2 regions of the Micromonospora sp. NBC_00860 genome follow, and region 2 is predicted to be linked to the other one. Evidence: riboswitches for the same ligand, from Rfam matches in the RefSeq annotation. Region 2 holds a riboswitch; the other holds the start of a gene.
The links. A riboswitch is a leader RNA that binds a small molecule or an ion and turns the genes downstream of it on or off. The one in region 2 is predicted to bind thiamine pyrophosphate.
Positions count from the first base shown of each region.

Region 1: linked by a shared signal. The riboswitch ahead of OH804_RS00465 (ECF transporter S component) and the one ahead of thiE (thiamine phosphate synthase) in region 2 are both predicted to bind thiamine pyrophosphate.

Region 1 is NZ_CP108825.1:95,014-104,865, forward strand. It holds gene OH804_RS00450 (hypothetical protein) at 1-12, shown strand, start outside; gene OH804_RS00455 (energy-coupling factor transporter transmembrane component T family protein) at 326-1,126, opposite strand; gene OH804_RS00460 (ABC transporter ATP-binding protein) at 1,123-2,553, opposite strand; gene OH804_RS00465 (ECF transporter S component) at 2,677-3,270, opposite strand; TPP riboswitch at 3,345-3,449, opposite strand; gene OH804_RS00470 (alpha/beta fold hydrolase) at 3,557-4,387, shown strand; gene OH804_RS00475 (aminoglycoside N(3)-acetyltransferase) at 4,417-5,223, shown strand; gene OH804_RS00480 (sugar isomerase domain-containing protein) at 5,220-5,969, shown strand; gene OH804_RS00485 (DUF6328 family protein) at 6,107-6,610, shown strand; gene OH804_RS00490 (acyl-CoA dehydrogenase family protein) at 6,715-8,712, shown strand; gene OH804_RS00495 (hypothetical protein) at 8,738-8,905, opposite strand; gene OH804_RS00500 (hypothetical protein) at 8,915-9,523, opposite strand; gene OH804_RS00505 (class I SAM-dependent methyltransferase) at 9,639-9,852, opposite strand, start outside.
Region 2 is NZ_CP108825.1:6,867,643-6,877,494, reverse strand. It holds gene thiC (phosphomethylpyrimidine synthase ThiC) at 1-1,054, opposite strand, end outside; gene thiD (bifunctional hydroxymethylpyrimidine kinase/phosphomethylpyrimidine kinase) at 1,072-1,857, opposite strand; partial or broken gene OH804_RS31870 (thiamine phosphate synthase) at 2,016-2,588, opposite strand; gene OH804_RS31865 (thiazole synthase) at 2,654-3,433, opposite strand; gene thiS (sulfur carrier protein ThiS) at 3,430-3,630, opposite strand; gene thiO (glycine oxidase ThiO) at 3,621-4,778, opposite strand; gene thiE (thiamine phosphate synthase) at 4,772-5,398, opposite strand; TPP riboswitch at 5,393-5,502, opposite strand; gene OH804_RS31845 (ThuA domain-containing protein) at 5,816-9,852, shown strand, end outside.

The DNA of each region.
Region 1 (9,852 bases), 700 kb from region 2:
CGCCGCAGCTGACAGAGCCACCCCACCCAGCCCACCCCACCCAGCCCTCCCAGCCCAGCCCAGCCCAGCCCAGCCCTGCTCCCGCGATCTTGCACTTTCTGCCCTCGCATCACCGGCATATCGGGATGAACCAACGACAGAAACCGCAAGATCGGCGATTGTGGTGCGGGGGTGTCGCGGGGGCGCTGGGTGGGACAGCAACATCAGGGATGTAGGGGTCTCCTTCGCCAGCGAGGCCACTACATCCCTGATGTTGTGCGGATCTTGTGGGCGGGGCAGCGGGCGGGGCAGCGGGCGGGGAGCAGGCGGCGGCGCTGAGTGGGGGTCAGCTGATCAGGGGGCGGAAGGCGCCGACCAGCACACTTGTCGTAAGGGCCGCGCCGGCCAGCGCGACCGCCCCGGCGATGAGCAGTGTGTCGGCAAGGCCGAAACGCTGGTGGCGGGCGACGGTACGAGGTGTGCCGGCGTCGAAGCCCCGCGCGTCCATCGCCACCGCCAACCGGGTGCCTCGACGGATCGCCCCCACCAGCAGCGCGAACGCGGTGGAGGCGAAGAGCCGCAGTTTCGCCACCGGATTGCGTCCCGCGTCGACGCCCCGGGCGCGCCGAGCCATGCTGATCATCTGCCACTCCTGACCGAGCAGCGGCACCAGCCGGAACGCCGCCAGCGCCCCGATGGCGAACCGGGCCGGCGCCTTCGCGTTCTGGATCAACGCGTCGGCCAGGTCGGTGGGGTCGGTGGTCGCGAAGACGATCACACCGGGCAGTGCCACCGCGAACACCCGCAGCACCAGGCCGAGCGCGGTGAGCAGCACTCCGGTGCTCACCAGCACCGGCCCCGCGTCGAGCAGGACCCGGCCGGACCGGTCGGCCGCGAACAGGACCAGGGTGACCAGGATGCCGGCGGCACTGAGCAGCAGTGGCCAGGCCCGACGGGCAAGCACCCGGTAGCGGATGCCGAACAGCGGCAGGACGGCCAGTTCGAGGGCGATGGCGATGGCCGGGGCCACCGGGTCCAGGGTCGACAGCAGGGTGAACGAGAAGACCAGTGCGGCGGCGACCTTCGCCACCGGGTTGCGGCGGGCCAACGGCGCGTCCGGCGCGGCGACCGGCTCGATACTGATCATCGGCCGTCGTCCGGGGCGCGTCGCAGGGTGACGGTGCGGTCGGCGAGCGCGGCCACGAAGTCCGCGTCGTGGGTGACGGTGACCACGCCGTGGCCGGCGTCGCGCAGGTCGGCGAAGAGGTCGACCAGCTCCCGCCAGGTCCGCCGGTCCTGGCCGAAGGTGGGTTCGTCGCAGATCAACAGGCGTGGCGCGGTGGCCAGGGCGGTCGCGACGCTCAGCCGCCGCGCCTCGCCACCGGAGAGGGTGTACGGGTTGGCGGCGGCGAGCCGGGCCAGTCGCAGCCGTTCCAGCAGCCCGGCCACGGTCTCCTTGACGACCGCCTCGGGTTGACCGGTGCGGCGTGGGCCGAGCGCCAACTCGTCGAAGACCGTGCTGGTGACGAACTGGTGCTCCGGATCCTGGAAGACCGACCCGATCCGTCGGGCCAGCGCGGGGGCCCGCCACCGGTGTGGGGGAGTGCGGTGGTCCCGGCCGGCCAACTCGGCGGACGCGGTGACCCGCCCTCTGCCCGGCCGGAGCAGGCCGCCGAGCAGCAACGCCAGGGTGGACTTGCCGGCGCCGTTGGGTCCGCGTACGGCGAGTGCCTCACCGGCGCGTACCGCCAGGTCTGTGGAGCCCAGCCGGGGCGGCAGGCCGAGCCGGTCGGCGGTGAGCAACAGCTCCCCGGGCCCGGCGGTGGCCGCCCGGGGCGCGATGGGGTGACCGGGCACCCAGACCCCCTCGGCGGCCAGGGCGGCGCCGTGGGTGGCGAATACCGCCTCGGGTGTGCCGTCCGCGCGGACGCCGCCACCCGGTTCCAGGACGACCACCCGGTCGACAAGCGGCAGCGCCTCGGCGACCCGGTGCTCGACCAGGATCAGCGTGGTGTCGGCGTCCAGTGCACCTGCCACCGCGCGCCGGACCAGGTCGGCCCCGGCCGGGTCGAGGTTGGCGGTCGGCTCGTCGAGCAGCAGCAGGGCGGGGCGCAGGGCCAGCGCGCCGGCCAGGGCGAGGCGTTGCTGCTCGCCGCCGGAGAGCGCCGCGGTGTGGCGGTCCCGGGGGTACGGGAAGCCGACCCGGTGCAGCGCCTCGTCCACCCGGGGCCAGATCTCGTCGGCCGGCACGCCCCGGTTCTCCAGCCCGAACGCGACGTCGTCGCCGCAGCGCGCCATCACCAGTTGGGTCTCCGGGTCCTGGAAGACGATGCCGACCCGTTCCCGCCCCTTGCGCGGGTCGAGCCCGTCGATCTCGACGGTGCCCTCCTGCTCGCCGGAGTCCTCGGGGAGCAGCCCGGCCAGCGCGCTGAGCAGTGTGCTCTTGCCGGCCCCGGACGGTCCGAGAAGCAGAACCCGCTCCCCAGCCTCAACCCGCAGGTCAACCCCGCGAACGGCCCAGGCGCGCCGCCCAGCGTGCCGCCACCCGAACCCCCGCAGCAAAACCCCGCCCACCGACCCACCCCCTCCACCCAACCGCGCGCCCCGCCTAACCCTGCACGGTCGATCATGAGGTTGACGGCGGTTATGAAGATCCATCCGCCCGTCAACCTCATGATCGACGCGAGTGGGTGGGGGTTAGATCAGGGCTCGGTTTCGGCCTGCGGGGAAGCGGTCCAGGACGCCGGTGTTGGCCAGGGCGTTGGTGAGCAGCCAGCCGCCGGCGCCGGCGATCACGGTGGCGCTGACGATGGTGAGCAGCGCGTACGGGATGCGGTAGTCGGTCAGCGCGTAGTCGACGTTCCAGACGAAGAAGTCGAACAACGCGGCGCTGAGGCCGGTCAGCGCACCGGCGAACACAGCGGTCGGCAGCCGGAACGACCGGTACCGGAAGGCGGCGAAGGCCAACTCGGCGCCGATGCCCTGCACGATGCCCTGCGGGATCACCGTGCCGGCCCACTGGCTGCCCAGCAGCGCGGACAGCACCGCGGCCACCGTCTCGCAGTAGAGCGCGGCGCCGGGCTTGCGGATGACCAGCCCACCGATCACCGCCGGCATCAGCCAGACGCCGTAGAGCAGCGTCTGCGCCGGCGGGAAGAAGGCGAACGCGCCCTCGGTGGCGCTCCAGACCAGGCCCCAGGCCCAGAAGATGACGCCGAAGGCGACAGCGATCACCGAGGCGACCACGATGTCGATGGTGCGCCAACGGTTGGTGTCGCTGGTGGATTTCATGTTTGCTCCCAGTTCAAGTGAAGAGAACCAGGAGAAGACGCACGCCGCGTCCGGTGGCACCGGACTGCGGCGCGGCTGGAGGTCGACCGAACTCCCTGCGCTGGCATTACCCAGATCAGGTTCGAGGGTCTGCGGGCGTGCCCGCACTCTCAGCGCTGTGCGCTCCCCTGTCGGATATGAAGTTGTCTCGCTGACGCTAACACCGACCGGGGTCGCGGGCCCAGCAGGGCATCCGCCTGACCTGCGGGAGGGGCCGGCCCGCCGCCGGCTGGGTACGCTTCCGATCATGCGGGTTGACGGGCGAGGCTTCACGTTCGAGGTGACCGTCGGCGGTCCGACGGACGGCGTACCCGTCCTGCTGCTGCACGGCTTCCCGCAGCACAGCGGCGAGTGGGACGACGTGGTACCGGCGCTGCACGCCGCTGGGCTGCGCACGTACGCGCTGGACCAGCGCGGTTACTCACCCGGGGCGCGGCCCACGGCGGTGGCCGACTACCGGATCCCCGAGCTCGTCACCGACGTGGTGGCGGTGCTCGACGCGCTCGGGCTGGACGCCGCCCACCTGGTCGGCCACGACTGGGGCGCTGTCGTGGCCTGGGCGGTCGCCGCCCGGCACCCCGAGCGGGTCCACACGCTGACCGCGGTGTCCGTACCGCATCCGGCGGCCATGGCGCACGCCCTGAGCACCGACGCCCAACAGAAGGCCCGCTCGTCGTACATCGCGCTGTTCCGCAAGCCGGACAAGGCGGAGAAGGTGCTGCTGGCGTGGCACGCCACCGCGCTGCGCAAGCTGCTCGGCGGGGTGGGCGACACCTCCCGGGTGAACCGGTACGCCGACCCGATGCGGGAGCCGGGGGCGCTCACGGCCGCGCTGAACTGGTACCGGGCGATGTCCCGCGCCGACCTGGCCGGCGTCGGCCCGGTCGCGGTGCCCACCACGTACGTCTGGAGTGACAGCGACGTCGCCATCGGCCGGACCGCCGCCGAGGCGTGCGCGGAGAACGTCACCGGCGACTACCGCTTCGTGCAGCTGCCCGGGGTGAGTCACTGGATCCCGGACGCCGCGCCGGCCCCGCTCGCCGAGGCGATCCTGGCCCGAGCCGGCGGAACGGCCTGAGCCGTGCGGGCCGGCGAGGAAAAGCCATCGTGACGACGGACGCCAGCGGGCCGGGCAGCCGTCGCTCGGTCGCCGCGCAGCTGCGCGTGCTCGGCGTACGCCCCGGCTCGACGCTGCTGGTGCACGCCGCGCTGCGTCCCCTGGGCTTCGTCAGCGGCGGCCCGCACGCGATGGTGCTCGCCCTGCGCGACGCGCTCGGCCCGGACGGCACGATCGTCGTGCCCACCCACACGCCCGACAACAGCGACCCCGCGCAGTGGCGCAACCCGCCGGTGCCAGCGGGCTGGTGGCCGCTGATCCGCTCGGAGATGCCGGGCTTCGACCCGGCGGTCACGCCGAGCCGGTTCATGGGTGCGCTCGCCGAGACGGTCCGTGGCTGGCCCGGCGCCCTGCGCAGCTCGCATCCGCACGTGTCGTTCGCCGCGCTCGGGCCGGCCGCCGAACAGGTGGTGGCAGGGCACACCCTGGCGGACATGCTCGGCGAGGGCTCCCCGCTGGCGCGCCTCTACGACCTGGACGCCGACGTGTTGCTCCTCGGCGTGGACCACTCGGTGAGCACCTCGCTGCACCTGGCCGAGTACCGCTGCCCCGGCTCGCCCCGGGAGCGACTCGGTGCCGCCGTGCGTACCGCCGACGGTGGCCGGGAATGGGTGTGGTGGCAGGACGTACGACTCGACGCGGACGACTTCGCCGTGTTGGGCGAGGACCTGGAGGCCACCGGGGTGGTACGCACCGCACCGGTCGGCACCGGGACCGGCAGGTTGATGCGCCAGCGGGCGGCGGTCGACTTCGCGGTTCGTTGGCTGGCCCGCAATCGAACGACGGAGGACGTATGACGGTGAGTGCCGAGGACTACCTGGCCGTGGTGACCGAGACGATCGGCCGGGTGGCCGCCAGTCAGCGGGAGGCGGTGGGGCGGGCCGCCGACCTGATCGCCGAGGCCGTCCGGGCCGACGGCGTGGTGCACGCCTTCGGCACCGGGCACTCGGAGGCCCTCGCCATGGAGATCGCCGGACGGGCCGGCGGTCTCGTGCCGACCAACCGGATCGCCCTACGCGACCTGGTGCTGCTCGGCGGCGAACCGGCCGAACGGCTCGGCCCGCTGCTGGAACGGGACCCGGCCGTCGCGCACCGCCTCTACGAGCTGGCCCCGGTGCGCCCCACCGACGTCTTCGTGCTCGCCTCGAACTCCGGGGTCAACGGCGCGATGGTGGAGTTCGCCACGCTGGTGAAGGAGCACGGTCACGGGCTGGTGGCGATCACCTCGGCCCAGCACTCCGGCCGGATGACCTCCCGGCACCCGTCCGGCCGCAAGCTGAGCGACCTCGCCGACGTGGTGCTCGACAACGGCGCGCCGTACGGCGACGCAACGCTGCCCCTGCCCGGCGGCGGCGCGGTCGGCGCGGTCTCCTCGATCACCGCGGCGCTGCTGGCCCAGCAGGTGACAGTGGAGGTGGTGGCGCGGTTGTTGGCGGCGGGGGAGCGGCCCCCGGTCTACCTGTCGGCGAACATCCCGGACGGCGACGCGCACAACAACGAGCTGGAAGCGCGGTACGCGGGCCGGATCCGACGCGGGTCCTGACGCCTCTGGCGGCCGACTTGCGTCCCGGAAATGAACGGCAGATGTCGTGAACCTGTTTCGCGCTCGGCCGGGTGGGGCATTGGCGTTGCTGCCGGCGGCCGGGACCGCCGGCAGTAGCGTCTCACCGGAGGTAGCGCGTGTCCAAGGAGACCGAGAAGCAGCGCTGGCAGCGCAACTTCGCCGACCTGCTGCAGGAGTTGCGGGTCGCCCAGACCGGCGTGCAGATCCTCTTCGCCTTCCTGCTCACCCTGCCGTTCAGTAACGGGTTCACCAGGACCACGGAGTTTCAGCGGGACGTCTACATCGTGGCGTTGCTCGCGGCGGCGGCCGCCACCGCGCTGATCATCTCGCCGGTGGCGTTCCACCGGGCGCTGTTCCGGCAGGGGCGCAAACCGGAGCTGGTCCGTTTCGCGCACCGGATGGCCACCGGCGGCCTCGCCTTCATGCTGATCGCGATGGTCAGCGCGGTGCTGCTGATCACCGACTTCGTGCTGGACCGGCCGATCGCCTTCGTGCTCAGCGCCTTGGCCGGAATCTGGTTCCTCACGTTCTGGGTGGCCCTGCCGTTCGCCCGGCGCAACTGGGGTGAGGACGACATCGACGACGATGACGACGACCCGGACACGATCAACGGCCGCTGACCAGGCCGATCTTCACGCAGCGCTACCCCTGGGTAACAACCGGGGGTAGCGTGGCGGTAGTCGCGCACGTCGACGCAGCCGCACCGAGCTTCGAGGGGGCAGCCGTGACCACGACGCAGGACGGCCGACCGGCACCGGACGGCCCCGACTCCGAAACCACGGCCGGTGCCGCCGCGCCGCTGCCCGCGGAAGCCGGGCAGGTCACCGAGAAGGAGGCCCGGCAGGTCGCCGAGGCCGCCCGCGAGTCCACCTGGGACCGGCCCAGCTTCGGCAAGGAGCTGTTCCTCGGCCGGTTCCGGCTCGACCTCATCGACCCGTGGCCCCAATCCGATCCGGACGACGTGGCGCGCGCGGAGAAGTTCCTTGCTCGGTTCCGCGCCTTCCTGACCTCCGAGGTGGATGGCGAGGCCATCGAACGGGACGCGTCCATACCCGACTCGGTGTTCCACGGCCTGGCCGACCTCGGCGCGTTCGGCATGAAGATCGACCGGAAGTACGGCGGGCTCGGGCTGAGCAACCTGCACTACTGCCGGGCGCTCATGCTCGCCGGCTCGGTCAGCCCGGCCATCGGCGCGCTGCTCTCGGCGCACCAGTCGATCGGGGTGCCACAGCCGCTGAAGATGTTCGGCACCGCCGAGCAGAAACAACGCTTCCTGCCCCGGCTCGCCGCAGGCGAGGTGTCCGCGTTCCTGCTCACCGAGCCCGACGTCGGCTCCGACCCGGCCCGGCTGGGCACCATCGCCGAGCCCACCGAGGACGGCACCGGTTACCGGCTCAACGGGGTGAAGCTCTGGGCCACCAACGGCATCGTGGCCACCCTGCTGGTGGTGATGGCCCGGGTGCCCGCCACGGAGGGACGTCGCGGCGGGATCACCGCGTTCGTGGTGGACGGCGACAGCCCCGGCATCACCGTCGAGCGGCGCAACGAGTTCATCGGCCTGCGCGGGCTGGAGAACAGCCTGACCCGGTTCCACGACGTGATCGTCCCCGCCGAGAACGTCATCGGCGGCGAGGGCAAGGGGCTGAAGATCGCCCTGACCACTCTGAACACCGGCCGGCTCTCGCTGCCCGCCATGTGCGTGGGCGCCGGCAAGTGGGCGTTGAACGTGGCCCGGGGCTGGGCCGCCGATCGGGTCCAGTGGGGACGGCCGGTCGGCGAGCACGAGGCGGTCGCGCAGAAGCTCTCCTTCATCGCCGCCACCACGTACGGCATGGAAACCATGCTCGACCTCTGCTGCCTGCTCGCCGACGAGGACCGCAACGACATCCGGATCGAAGCGGCGCTGGTCAAGCTGTACGCCAGCGAGATGGCCTGGAAGATCGCCGACGAGTTGATCCAGATCCGGGGCGGACGAGGCTACGAGACGGCCGACTCACTGGCCGCCCGCGGCGAACGCCCGGCCGCCGTCGAGCAGATGCTGCGCGACCTGCGGATCAACCGGATCTTCGAGGGCTCCACCGAGATCATGCACCTGCTGATCGCGCGGGAGGCGGTCGACGCCCACCTGTCGGTGGCCGGCGACATCATCGACCCGGACGCGGGGCTGGGCCGCAAGGCCCGAGCCGGCGCGCGAGCGGGCGCCTTCTACGCGAAGTGGCTACCCACCCTGGCCGTGGGCCGGGGGCAGAGCCCGTCGGCGTACGCCGACTTCGGCCCGCTCGCCGCGCACCTGCGGCAGGTGGAGCGCTCGTCGCGCAAGCTGGCCCGGTCGACGTTCTACGCGATGTCCCGCTGGCAGGGAAAGATGGAGCGGAAGCAGGCGTTCCTCGGCCGGGTGGTGGACATCGGGGCCGAGTTGTTCGCGATGTCAGCGGTCTGCGTCCGGGCCACCGCCGAACGGGACAGCCGCCCGGAGAACGTCGAGCTGGCCGACCTGTTCTGCCGACAGGCGCGGGTGCGGGTGGACGCCCTGTTCGCCGCACTCTGGGACAACACCGACTCGGTCGACACCGCCGCCGCGAAGCGCATCCTCGCCGGCCGCTACGCGGGCCTGGAGGAGGGTGTGCTCACCCCGTCCGACGAGCTGCCCTGGGTGGCCCAGTGGTCGCCCGGCCCGTCCACCGCCGAGGACGTCCGCCGCCGCATCCCCCCGAAGCCGTAAACCCCGCCGCGCGGGCTGACGCGGATCAGCGGGAGACCGCCCAGGCCAGCACTCCCGCCAGGATCAGACCGTTGAGCCCGGCCAGGGCCAGGTACGCCGCAGGTGGGATCTTCTTGCCCCGGCGTACGAAGGAGACCAGGACGGCGGCGTAGCCGAGCAGCAGGACGGCGATGACGACAAGGAAGTAGAACACCCGACGACCTTAGCGGCCCCGGCCGCGGAGGCCGAGTTGGCGCAGCTCCAGGGCGGCCAGGGCGTCGACTGTCGCGTCGTCGCCGCGCCGCCACGCCTCGGCGACGTCCGGACCGATCCGGGTCAGTTTGCCCAGTGGCTGGGTGGCCAGCGCGCGCAGGGCGAGCAGGTCCCGGCCGGCTGGCCCGGCAGCCAGCTTCGTCGCCGATCCGGCCCGGCGCATCCAGCGGACCCGCAGCGGCAGCCAGCCGAACAGCACGATGCCGAGTGGGAAGATCAGCACCGCGATGGCGAGGGCCAGGGCGAGCTGGTCGACCAATTGCTGCTGGTCGCGGCCGGCGTCGGCGAGCGATCGGGCGGCGTCGGCGGCGCGCTGGAACGGTGCGGTGAGTTCGTCGCCGACCAGTGGCACCCGGCCGACCTTGCTGCCGGCGTCGCCCAGGTTGTCGGCGAGCCCGCTGCCGGCGCCCTCCAACTTCTGCCCCGGCACGGCGAGCTTCTGCACCAGGTCGTGCAGCCACAGCGCGCCGCGGATCGCCACGTACACCCAGGCGACGACGAGCAGATCGGTGAGCAACTGACGGGCGGCGGTCGGGAACCGATCGGCATAGATTTTCACGTCGGCCAGCGTGCCACGAACGGACGCGGCGGGGCACCCGTCGGCGTTCAACCAGGACTTGGCCGAATGCACGTGCACTCTGGTGAATCCGACGACCGCTACCGATGGAAGCGATTCACCGGACACGTTCGGCGAGCCTCAGCTCAGTCAGGTAGCGCTTGACTACTTGGCCCCCGTAGTTGACGTCGATGAGCCGCGCGATGGAGTTCAGCAATGCGCTCTGCTGCGCGTCCGGCAAGGCACGGTGGCCGGAGTAGGTCAACAGCAGATCCAGGTAGTCCGCTGTCGAGTACGGCAACTCCCACTCGTATCGGTAGAAGCTCGCAGGC
Region 2 (9,852 bases):
TCTCCTTGATCTTGTGCATCGGCACGTGGCCGGGGCCCTCGATCATCACTTGGACGTCGTACGCCCAGGCGATCTTCGTCAGCTCGCCGAGGGTGCGCAGCTCGGCGAACTGCGCCTCGTCGTTGGCGTCGGCGATCGAGCCGGGGCGCAGCCCGTCACCGAGGGAGAACGTCACGTCGTAGCGCGCGAGCAGCGCGCACAGCTCCTCGAAGTTGGTGTAGAGGAAGTTCTCCTCGTGGTGCGCCAGGCACCACGCCGCCATGATCGAACCGCCGCGGGAAACGATCCCGGTGACCCGGTCCACTGCCAGCGGCACGTACGGCAGGAGCACCCCGGCGTGCACCGTCATGTAGTCCACGCCCTGCTCGGCCTGCTCGATCACGGTCTCCCGGAACACCTCCCAGCTCAGCTTCACCGGGTCGCCGCCGACCTTCTCCAGCGCCTGGTAGATCGGCACCGTTCCGATCGGTACCGGGGAGTTCCGCACGATCGCCTCACGGGTCTCGTGGATCCGCTTGCCCGTGGACAGGTCCATCACGGTGTCCGCGCCCCAGCGGGTGGCCCAGGTCAGCTTCTCCACCTCCTCGGCGACCGACGAGCTGACCGCCGAGGTGCCGATGTTGGCGTTCACCTTGACCAGGAACGCCTTGCCGATGATCGCCGGCTCGCACTCCGGGTGGTTGACGTTGAGCGGGAGGACCGCCCGACCGGCGGCGATCTCGGCTCGCACGAGCTCCGGGTCGACGTTCTCCCGGATCGCCACGAACTCCATCTCCGGCGTCACCACCCCGGCCCGCGCGTACGCGAGCTGGGTGGGCCGGCGACCGTCCACCCCGGCCAACGGCGTGCCCGCACCCCGCACCGGTGCCACGTCACCCCGCTCGGCGATCCACGGCCCGCGCAGCGGCGGCAGCCCCACCTCCGGGTCCGACCCGGGACCTGACGTGTCGTAGAGCCGCACCGGCGGCAGGTCCCCGGTCAGTCCCACCTCCGCGAACGGCACCCGGACATCCGGCCGCGAACCCTCGACGTACACCTTGCCTCGTGCGTGCATGACAGCCTCCCTGGTGATCAAGCGGACCAGCCGAAGTGGTTCAGCGGTCCGCGCCCCGCTCCGAGCTCCCAACCCCGCGCGCCGGTCAGCGCACGGAGCACGTACTCCTTGGCGGCCCCCACGGCGGCCGGCACCGGATCGCCCAGACCGAGCCGCACCGCGATCGCCGCCGAGAACGAGCACCCGGTGCCGTGGGTGTGCCGGGTGGGCACCCGGGGTGCGCGCAACACCGTGGTGACCCCGCCGCCGTGCAGCACGTCGACCGCTTCGCCCCCGTCCAGGTCACCGCCCGTGACCACCACGTACTCCGGGCCGCCGGCCACCAGGGCCTCGGCGGCCACGACCATCGCGGCCACGTCGTCCACCGGGCGTCCGGTGATCGCCGCGGCCTCCGCGCAGTTCGGGGTCGCGACACTGGCGTACGGCAGCAGCCGCTCCACCGCGCCCACCACGCCGAGCCGGTGACCACTCGTGGCGACCAGCACCGGGTCGACGACGAGCTGAGGCAGCCGACCGTCCCGGGCCGCCTCGGCAACCACGTCCGCGATCGCCGGGGTGCCGAGCATCCCCGTCTTCACCGCGCAGACCGTGAAATCGGTGAGCACGCTGTCCAACTGCTCGGTGACGGTGCGCGGGGGTAGCGGCAGCACCGCGTCGACACCCCTGGTGTTCTGCGCGGTGACCGCCGTGAGGACGCTGGTGCCGTACGCGCCCAGCGCGGCGAAGACCTTGAGGTCGGCCTGGATGCCTGCGCCGCCGCCGGAGTCCGAGCCGGCGATGGTGAGGATGGTGCTCGGGGTCACTTCTCCTCCTTGGTTGCGGTTTGGGGCTGCGGCCGACCGTGCCCACTCCGGGCGGTCAGGCTTGATCCCTGCGTGGGCACGGTCGGCCGCAGCCCTGACGTGGAGACCTGGGTGACCCCGCGCCGGGTTTGGGTCAGCACAGGGGTAACCGCCTCTTTGAAGGCGCTGGTCAGGGTGGCGGCTGTCTCTGCCGGGTTCGTGGCGCGCATGAGTGCGCCCAGTACGGCTACTCCGGTGGCTCCTGCTTGGACGCAGGCGGTTACCTGGTCCGGGGTTTCGACTCCGCCCAGCGCCAGCAGCGGCACGGGGCTGGAGTCGACAAGCTTTCGCAGGCCGTCCGGTCCCAGGGGTGGGCCGTAACCGGGTTTTGTCCTTGTGGGCCAGATTGGGGAGACGGTGGCGTAGTGCTCGGTGGTCAGGCGGTTCAGCTCGGTCTGGTGGTGGCAGGAGCGGCCGACCAGACCGTGGGTCGGCGGCGGGTACGGGCCGGCGGCGGGCAGGTGCACGGCGTCGCCGCCGAGCGGGTCGGGGCCGGCCACGATGAGGGTCCCGTCGACGTCGGCGAGGATCGCCCGCAGTTCGGCGGCGAGGGCGGCACGTTCGGCGCGCGGCAGGTCCTTCTCCCGCAGCACCACCCAGCGCACTCCCCCGGCCACAGCTCCCGCGATAGCCCGGTCGAGCCGAGCGCGAGCGACCAGCCGATCGGTAAGAACAACTACCCCAGACGGAATCTTGGAAGGAATGGGCCTCTCCAGGGGCAGACTGCTTCCAAGATCTGCGGGCGGCACCAACCCGGTCACAGCTCGGGTCTTCCCTCGTCGGGGGTGGAGGCGAGCGCGTGGAAGCGGCGGGCGATCCGGCCCGCGCCGGCGGCCAGTCGGCCGGCCTCGACCGCCAACCGCATCGCGGTGGCCATCGCCACCGGGTCGGCCGCCCGGGTGACAGCGCTCGCCAGCAGCACCCCGTCACAGCCCAGCTCCATGGCCAGGGCCGCGTCGGACGCGGTGCCGATCCCGGCGTCGAGGATCACCGGCACGTCCACACCCTGCCGGATGAGTCGGATGTGGTGCGGGTTGCCGATGCCGAGCCCCGAACCGATCGGCGAGCCGGCTGGCATCACCGCGGCGCAGCCCACGTCGGCGAGGCGACGGGCGAGCACCGGGTCGTCGCTGGTGTACGGCAGCACTGTGAACCCGTCGGCGACCAACTCCTCGGCGGCGCGGAGCAACTCCACCCCGTCGGGCAGGAGGGTCCGCTCGTCGCCGATCACCTCCAGCTTGACCCAGTCGGTGTCGAACGCGTCCCGGGCCAGCCGGGCCACCTTCACCGCCTCGGTGGCGGTGTGGCAGCCGGCGGTGTTCGGCAGCAGGCGTACCCCGCACCGGTCCAGCAGCTCCAGCAGACCGCCGGTGGAGCCCGGCGCCGTGCCCACCCGGCGCAGCGCCAGTGTGACCAGCTCGGTACCGGACGCCCGGATCGCCTGCTCCAACATGTGCAGGTTCGCGGCGCCGCCGGTGCCGAGGATCAGCCGCGAGGTGAAGGTCTGCCCACCCAGTTCGAACGGCACGGCGCTCACCCGCCCTGCGCCGCGGTGAGCACCTCGACCCGGTCACCGTCGCGCAGCGACCGGGCCGGCCAGCCGGTCCGGGGCACCACCTCGCCGTTGACAGCGACCGCCACCCCACGGGGGTGCGGCACGAGGTCGCGGACCAGGTCCGCCACTGACGCGCCAGCGGCGACGCTGCGCCCGGTCCCGTTCACCGTCAACTCCACAGGTCCCCCTCCATCGTCGGTTCAGCTCGGCCCAACGCGGCAGCGCCGAAGCGGTCGGCGCGAAAGGGCGCGAGCAGCGGGTCGGGTACGCCGCCGAGCACCAGGTCGGCGATCAGGTCGGCGGTGATCGGGGTGAGCACGATGCCGTGCCGGTGGTGTCCGGTGGCGGCCAGGACGTCGGGTCGGTCGGGCAGCGGCCCGAGGACCGGCGCGTTGTCCGGGGTGCCCGGGCGCAGGCCGGCGACCGCCTCGACCAGGTCGTACTCGGCCAGTTCGGGCAGCAGGTCGATCCCGGCGCGCAGCAGCCGCTGCACGGCGCCGGCGGTGACAGTGGTGTCGGAGCGCTCCTCGACAGTCGCGCCGAGCACTACCTCACCGTCGGTGCGGGGCACCAGGTAGACGTGCTCGCCGTCGGCGTACCCCCGGATCACGTGCCGGAAGCCCGGCGCGACGCCGTCGGACGCGCGGAGTCGGAGGATCTGGCCCTTCACCGGCCGCACGGGCAGGCCGGTGAGCGCGGCGGCCCCGCGGCCGGCGGCGACCACTGTGACCTGCGCGTCCACGTCGGACAGCTGCCGGACCGGCTGTGGCACGAGCACCGCGCCGGCCCGCTGCGCGGCCGTGCGCAGCGCCGGCACCAGCAGCCGGGGGTCGACCTGGTGGTCGGTGGGCGCGAACGCGCCACCACGCACCCGCGGGGCGAGCGCCGGTTCGCGGTCGCGCAGCTCACTGGGGCGCAGCGGCGTCACGGGCAGGCCCAACCCCTGCTGGTACGCCCACAGCCGGCGCGCCTCGGCCAGGTCGTCGCCGGTGAGCCCGACCATCAGGGTGCCCTCGGTCCGGTAGCCGATCTCGACCCCGGTCGCCTCGGTCAGCTCGGCGGCGAACGCCGGCCAGCGGGCGGCGGACGCCAGCAGCAAGCCGGTCAGCTGCCGCTCACCGAAGTACGCCTCGGCGACCGGGGAGAGCATGCCGGCGGCGACCGCCGACGCCCCCGAGCCGGGTGCCGGATCGTGCACCACCACCCGCAGCCCCCGCGCGGCGCAGCGCCAGGCAATGGCCAGCCCGATCGGCCCCGCCCCCACCACTGCCACGTCCGGCCGGGCCCGGTCGCTCGACGGCGATGACGGGGACCGGCCGGTCAGCACGTCAGGGCCTCGATCAGCTCGGCGGTCGCCAGTGCCGGGTCGGCGGCGGCGGAGACCGCACCGACCACCGCCACCCCGTACGCCCCGGCGGCCCGCAGCGCCGGTACCCGGGCGGCTGTCACTCCGCCGATCGCGATGACCGGGACGTCGACGGCGTCGACGACGGCGCGTACCCCGGCGGGTCCGATGGGGTCCGGCAGGCCGGTCTTGGTGCTGGTGGTGTGGCACGGCCCGACGCCGAGGTAGCTGGCGCCCGCCGCGACGGCCTGGCGCGCCGGGTCGGGCGCGCGGGCGGTGGCGCCCAGCACGCCGGTGGGGCCGAGCACCCGGCGAGCGGCGGCGACCGGCAGGTCGTCGGCGCCGACGTGCCCACCGGCGGCGCCCACCGCCAGCGCCACGTGCAACCGGTCGTTGACCAGGCAGGTCGCACCGTACGGCGTGCAGAGCGCCAGCACCCGCCGGGTCAGGTCGTACGCCTCGCGGTCGGTGGCGGAATCCTCGACCCGGACCTGCACCACCAGGTCGGCGTGGGCCACGGTGAGGGCGGCGCGAACCACTGCGAGTGGGTCGCGGCCGGGTCGGGTGTCGGTGATGAGATGCAATCGCCCCAGGGACGGCACGGCAACGCTCCTCCCTGCGCCGGCATTACCCGGATCAGGTTCAACGGTCGGGGGCTGTCAGCCCCCCTCTCAGCCCGGTACACCGGGCTCCCGTGGGTTACTTGCGTGTCACCGTACGACAGATCCGCCGGCCTGCCAAGGCGCGGGGTCGACGGCAGCCGGCGGGCCGGACCACGCCACAACGATCAAGATCCATGGGGCACTTCATGCGGTCCTGTTCGGAATGTCGCACGCCGTTGCAGAACCGTTACCCGTCCGCATCTTGCCCGACATCGAACCAGCCGAATTAATTTGTTCAGCGATTCGACAAAATGTCGGTGGGGACACCCTGGCACGGTGTGACCACCGACTCCATCAGGGACGGCCTTCGGCGAGCCGACTCCCGCGAGCCCTGTCAACTACGACACAGGAGGCGGCGTGTCCCGTTCTCGTCGTGCCCGCGTACCCATCACCGCAACCCTGATCTCCCTGGCCATGGCCTCGACCACCCTGTTCGGCGCGCCCGCCCAGGCGGCCGCCCAGGTCCCCCCACGGGATGCGAAGGCCGCAGCCCCGGTCAGCCAGGTGGCGCCGAAGGCGCCAAAGGCCGCAGCCGATCCCTTCTCCGTCCTCGTCTTCTCCAAGACCGCCGGCTTCCGGCACGACTCCATCCCCACCGGCATCGCCGCCATCCAGCAGCTCGGCGTCGACAACGGATTCACAGTGGACAACTCCGAGGACGGCGCCGCATTCAACGACGCCAACCTGGCGAAGTACAAGGCGGTGATCTGGCTCTCCACCACCGGTGACGTGCTCAACGCCGACCAGCAGGCAGCGTTCGAGCGCTACGTGAAGGCCGGCGGCGGTTACGTCGGTATCCACGCCGCGTCGGACACCGAGTACAGCTGGGCCTGGTACGGCGACCTGGTCGGCGCGTACTTCGCCAACCACCCGCAGAACCAGCAGGCCACGGTCAAGGTGGAGGACCACGCCCACCCGTCCACGGCCGGACTGCCGGACCGCTGGTCCCGGTTCGACGAGTGGTACAACTACCAGACCAACCCCCGGCCGGACGTGCACGTGCTGGCCAGCCTGGACGAGAAGAGCTACACCGCCGGCGCCGGCGCGATGGGTGCGGACCACCCGATCGCCTGGTGCCAGGACTACGACGGTGGCCGCTCCTGGTACACGGGAGGCGGGCACACCCGGGAGTCGTACGCGGAGCCCGAGTTCCTCTCCCACCTGCTCGGCGGCATCCGCACCGCAGCCGGTGTCGAGAACGCCGACTGCGGCGCCTCGAAGACCTCGAACTTCGAGAAGGTCACGCTGGACAGCAACACCAGCAACCCGATGGAGTTGGACATCGCCCCCGACGGGCGGGTCTTCTACATCGAGCGCGACGGTCGCGTGCAGATCGTGAAGCCGGACACCGGCAACACCGTCACCGCCGTCGACCTGGACGTCTTCACCGGCAACGAGGACGGCCTCATCGGCATCCGGCTCGACCCGGACTTCGCCACCAACAAGTGGGTGTACCTGTACTACGCCCCGAACGACGGGGTCACCCGCAACCTGCTGTCCCGGTTCACGGTGACCGGTGACACCATCGACCCGGCAAGCGAGAAGCAGGTGCTGAGGGTCGACACCCAGCGCAACACCTGCTGCCACGCCGGCGGCAGCATGACCTTCGACGGCGCAGGCAACCTCTACCTGGCCACCGGTGACAACACCAACCCGTTCGAGTCGAACTCGTACACGCCGATCGACGAGCGGGCGGGGCGCCAGGACTACGACGCGCAGCGCACCTCGGCCAACACGAACGACCTGCGCGGCAAGGTGATCCGGATCCACCCGGAGGACGACGGGACGTACACCGTTCCGGCCGGTAACCTCTTCGCGCCGGGCACCGAGAAGACCCGTCCCGAGATCTACGCGATGGGCTTCCGCAACCCGTTCCGGATCGGCACCGACCCGAAGACCAACACGCTGTACGTCGCGGACTACGGGCCGGACGCCAACGCGGACAACCCGAACCGGGGCCCGCGCGGTCTGGTCGAGTGGAACATCGTCACCCCGGGCAACTACGGCTGGCCGTACTGCACGGGCACGAACGAGGCGTACAACGACTACACGTTCCCGTCCGGCCCGAGCGGCGCGAAGTTCGACTGCGCCGCGCCGGTGAACAACTCGCCCAACAACACGGGCCTGACCAACCTCCCGCCGGTGGTCCCTGCGACCGTCGACTACGGGTACGCCGGCGACGCGCGTTACCCGGAGATCGGCGGCGGCGGCGCCCCGATGGGCGGCCCGGTCTACCGGTACGACGCCGACCTCAACTCCAACCGCAAGTGGCCGGCGTACTACGACGGCAAGGCTCTGCTCGGTGAGTGGAACCAGAACAAGATGTACACCATGCAGGTGACCCCCGACGGCAAGTCGTTGGTGGACATCAACCAGCTGCTCACCGGCATGAGCATGGTCCGGCCGATGGACTTCGAGTTCGGCCCGGACGGCGCGCTGTACCTGATCGAGTGGGGCAGCGGCTTCGGCGGCAACAACGACAACTCCGGCGTCTACCGGATCGACTACACCGCCGGTGACCGCGCGCCGATCGCGACGGCGTCCGCGACCCCGACGTCGGGCGCCGCGCCGTTGACTGTCGAGTTCTCCAGCGCCGGATCCCGGGACCCGGACGGTGGCACTCTCACCTACGCCTGGGCCTTCGGCGACGGGCAGACCTCCACCGAGGCGAACCCGACCCACACGTACGCCACGGCGGGCAACTACACCGCCCAGCTCACCGTCACCAACCCCAAGGGCCGTACCGCGGTGGCCAACGTGCCGGTCACCGTGGGCAACACGTCCCCGACGGTGACCATCGAGTTCCCGCCGGACGGTGGGTTCTTCGAGTGGGGTGACCAGGTCCGCTACTCGATCAAGGTGACCGACCCGGAGGACGGGCAGATCGACTGCGCCAAGGTCAACCTCCAGGTGCTGCTCGGCCACGACGAGCACGCCCACCCGCTGGAGCAGCACACCGGCTGCAGCGGCACCGTGCAGACGTCGCTCGCCTCCGGGCACGGCGCCGAGGCGAACGTCTTCGCGGTCTTCGAGGCCACCTACACCGACGGTGGCGGGACCGGCGGGGCCAGCCCGCTCACCGGCCGCGCGATCGAGGTGCTCCAGCCCAAGCGCAAGCAGGCCGAGTTCTTCACCGCCACCGGGCGCGCACCGGTGAGCACCGGCGGCGGCGACGCCGGCGTGCAGCGGGAGGCCGGCGCCGACACCGCCGGCGGCGGCCAGAGCGTCGCGTTCATCGAGGACGGCGACTGGTGGTCGCTCGCCCCGGCGGACCTGACCAACATCACCGAGATCCGGTTCCGGGCCGCCTCCGCCGCCGCTGGCGGTCGGATCGAGGTCCGCGCGGGTGCGGTGGACGGACCGGTGGTCGCCACGGCCGTCGTACCGTCGACCGGCGCGTGGCAGACGTACACGGACGTGAGCGCACCGGTCACCGGCGCGGCGAGCGGCTCGCTGTACTTCCTGGCCCGCGACCCGAACGGCGGAACGGGTTCGCTGTTCAACGTCAACTGGATGGACTTCGTCGGCCGCGGTGTCACCGAGAACGGGCCGCCGACGGTCAGCGCCACGGCCACCCCGGCCACCGGCACCGCGCCGGTCACCGTCGCCTTCGACGGCACGGCCACCGACGCCGAGGGCGACACCCCGCTGACGTACGCCTGGGACTTCGGTGACGGAGGCTCGGCGACCACACTGGACGCCAGCCACACCTACACCAGCCCGGGTACCTTCACGGCCACCCTCACGGTGACCGACAGCAAGGGTGCCAAGTCGTACGCCACGGTGCCGGTGCGGGTCGACGCTCCGGACACGTCCTGCTTCGGGGCGCGTTCGGACGACTTCAACGGCAACAGCCTCGACAAGGACCGCTGGACCAGCGTGATCCGGGAGAACCAGCTCTACTCGCTCAGTGGCGGCGCGCTGCGGCTGCCCACCGGCGTGGGTGACCTCTACGGCGCACGCAACGACGCCACCAACCTGGTGCTCCAGGCGGCCCCGACCGGCGCGTGGGAGATGACCACCAAGGTCACCCTGCCGGTGACGGCCAACTACCAGCAGGCTGGCCTTCTGGTGTACGGCGACGACGACAACTACGCCAAGCTGGACCTGCTGTACAACGGCAGCCGGGCGGTGGAGTTCATCCGGGAAACGGCGGCCACGCCTCGCAACGAGGCCGACGACAGGACCGCCGCACCGGCGGGTGACACCGTGTACCTGCGGATCACCAGCGACGGGACGAACCTGACCGCGGCCGTCTCGGCCGATGGGCAGACCTTCACCCCGGTCGGCCGTTCGGCAGCGCTCGCCGGCATCACCAACCCGCGGATCGGGGTCTTCGCGCTCAACGGAGGCACCGAGGCGCCGGTTGTCGACGCCGCGTTCGACTCGTTCCA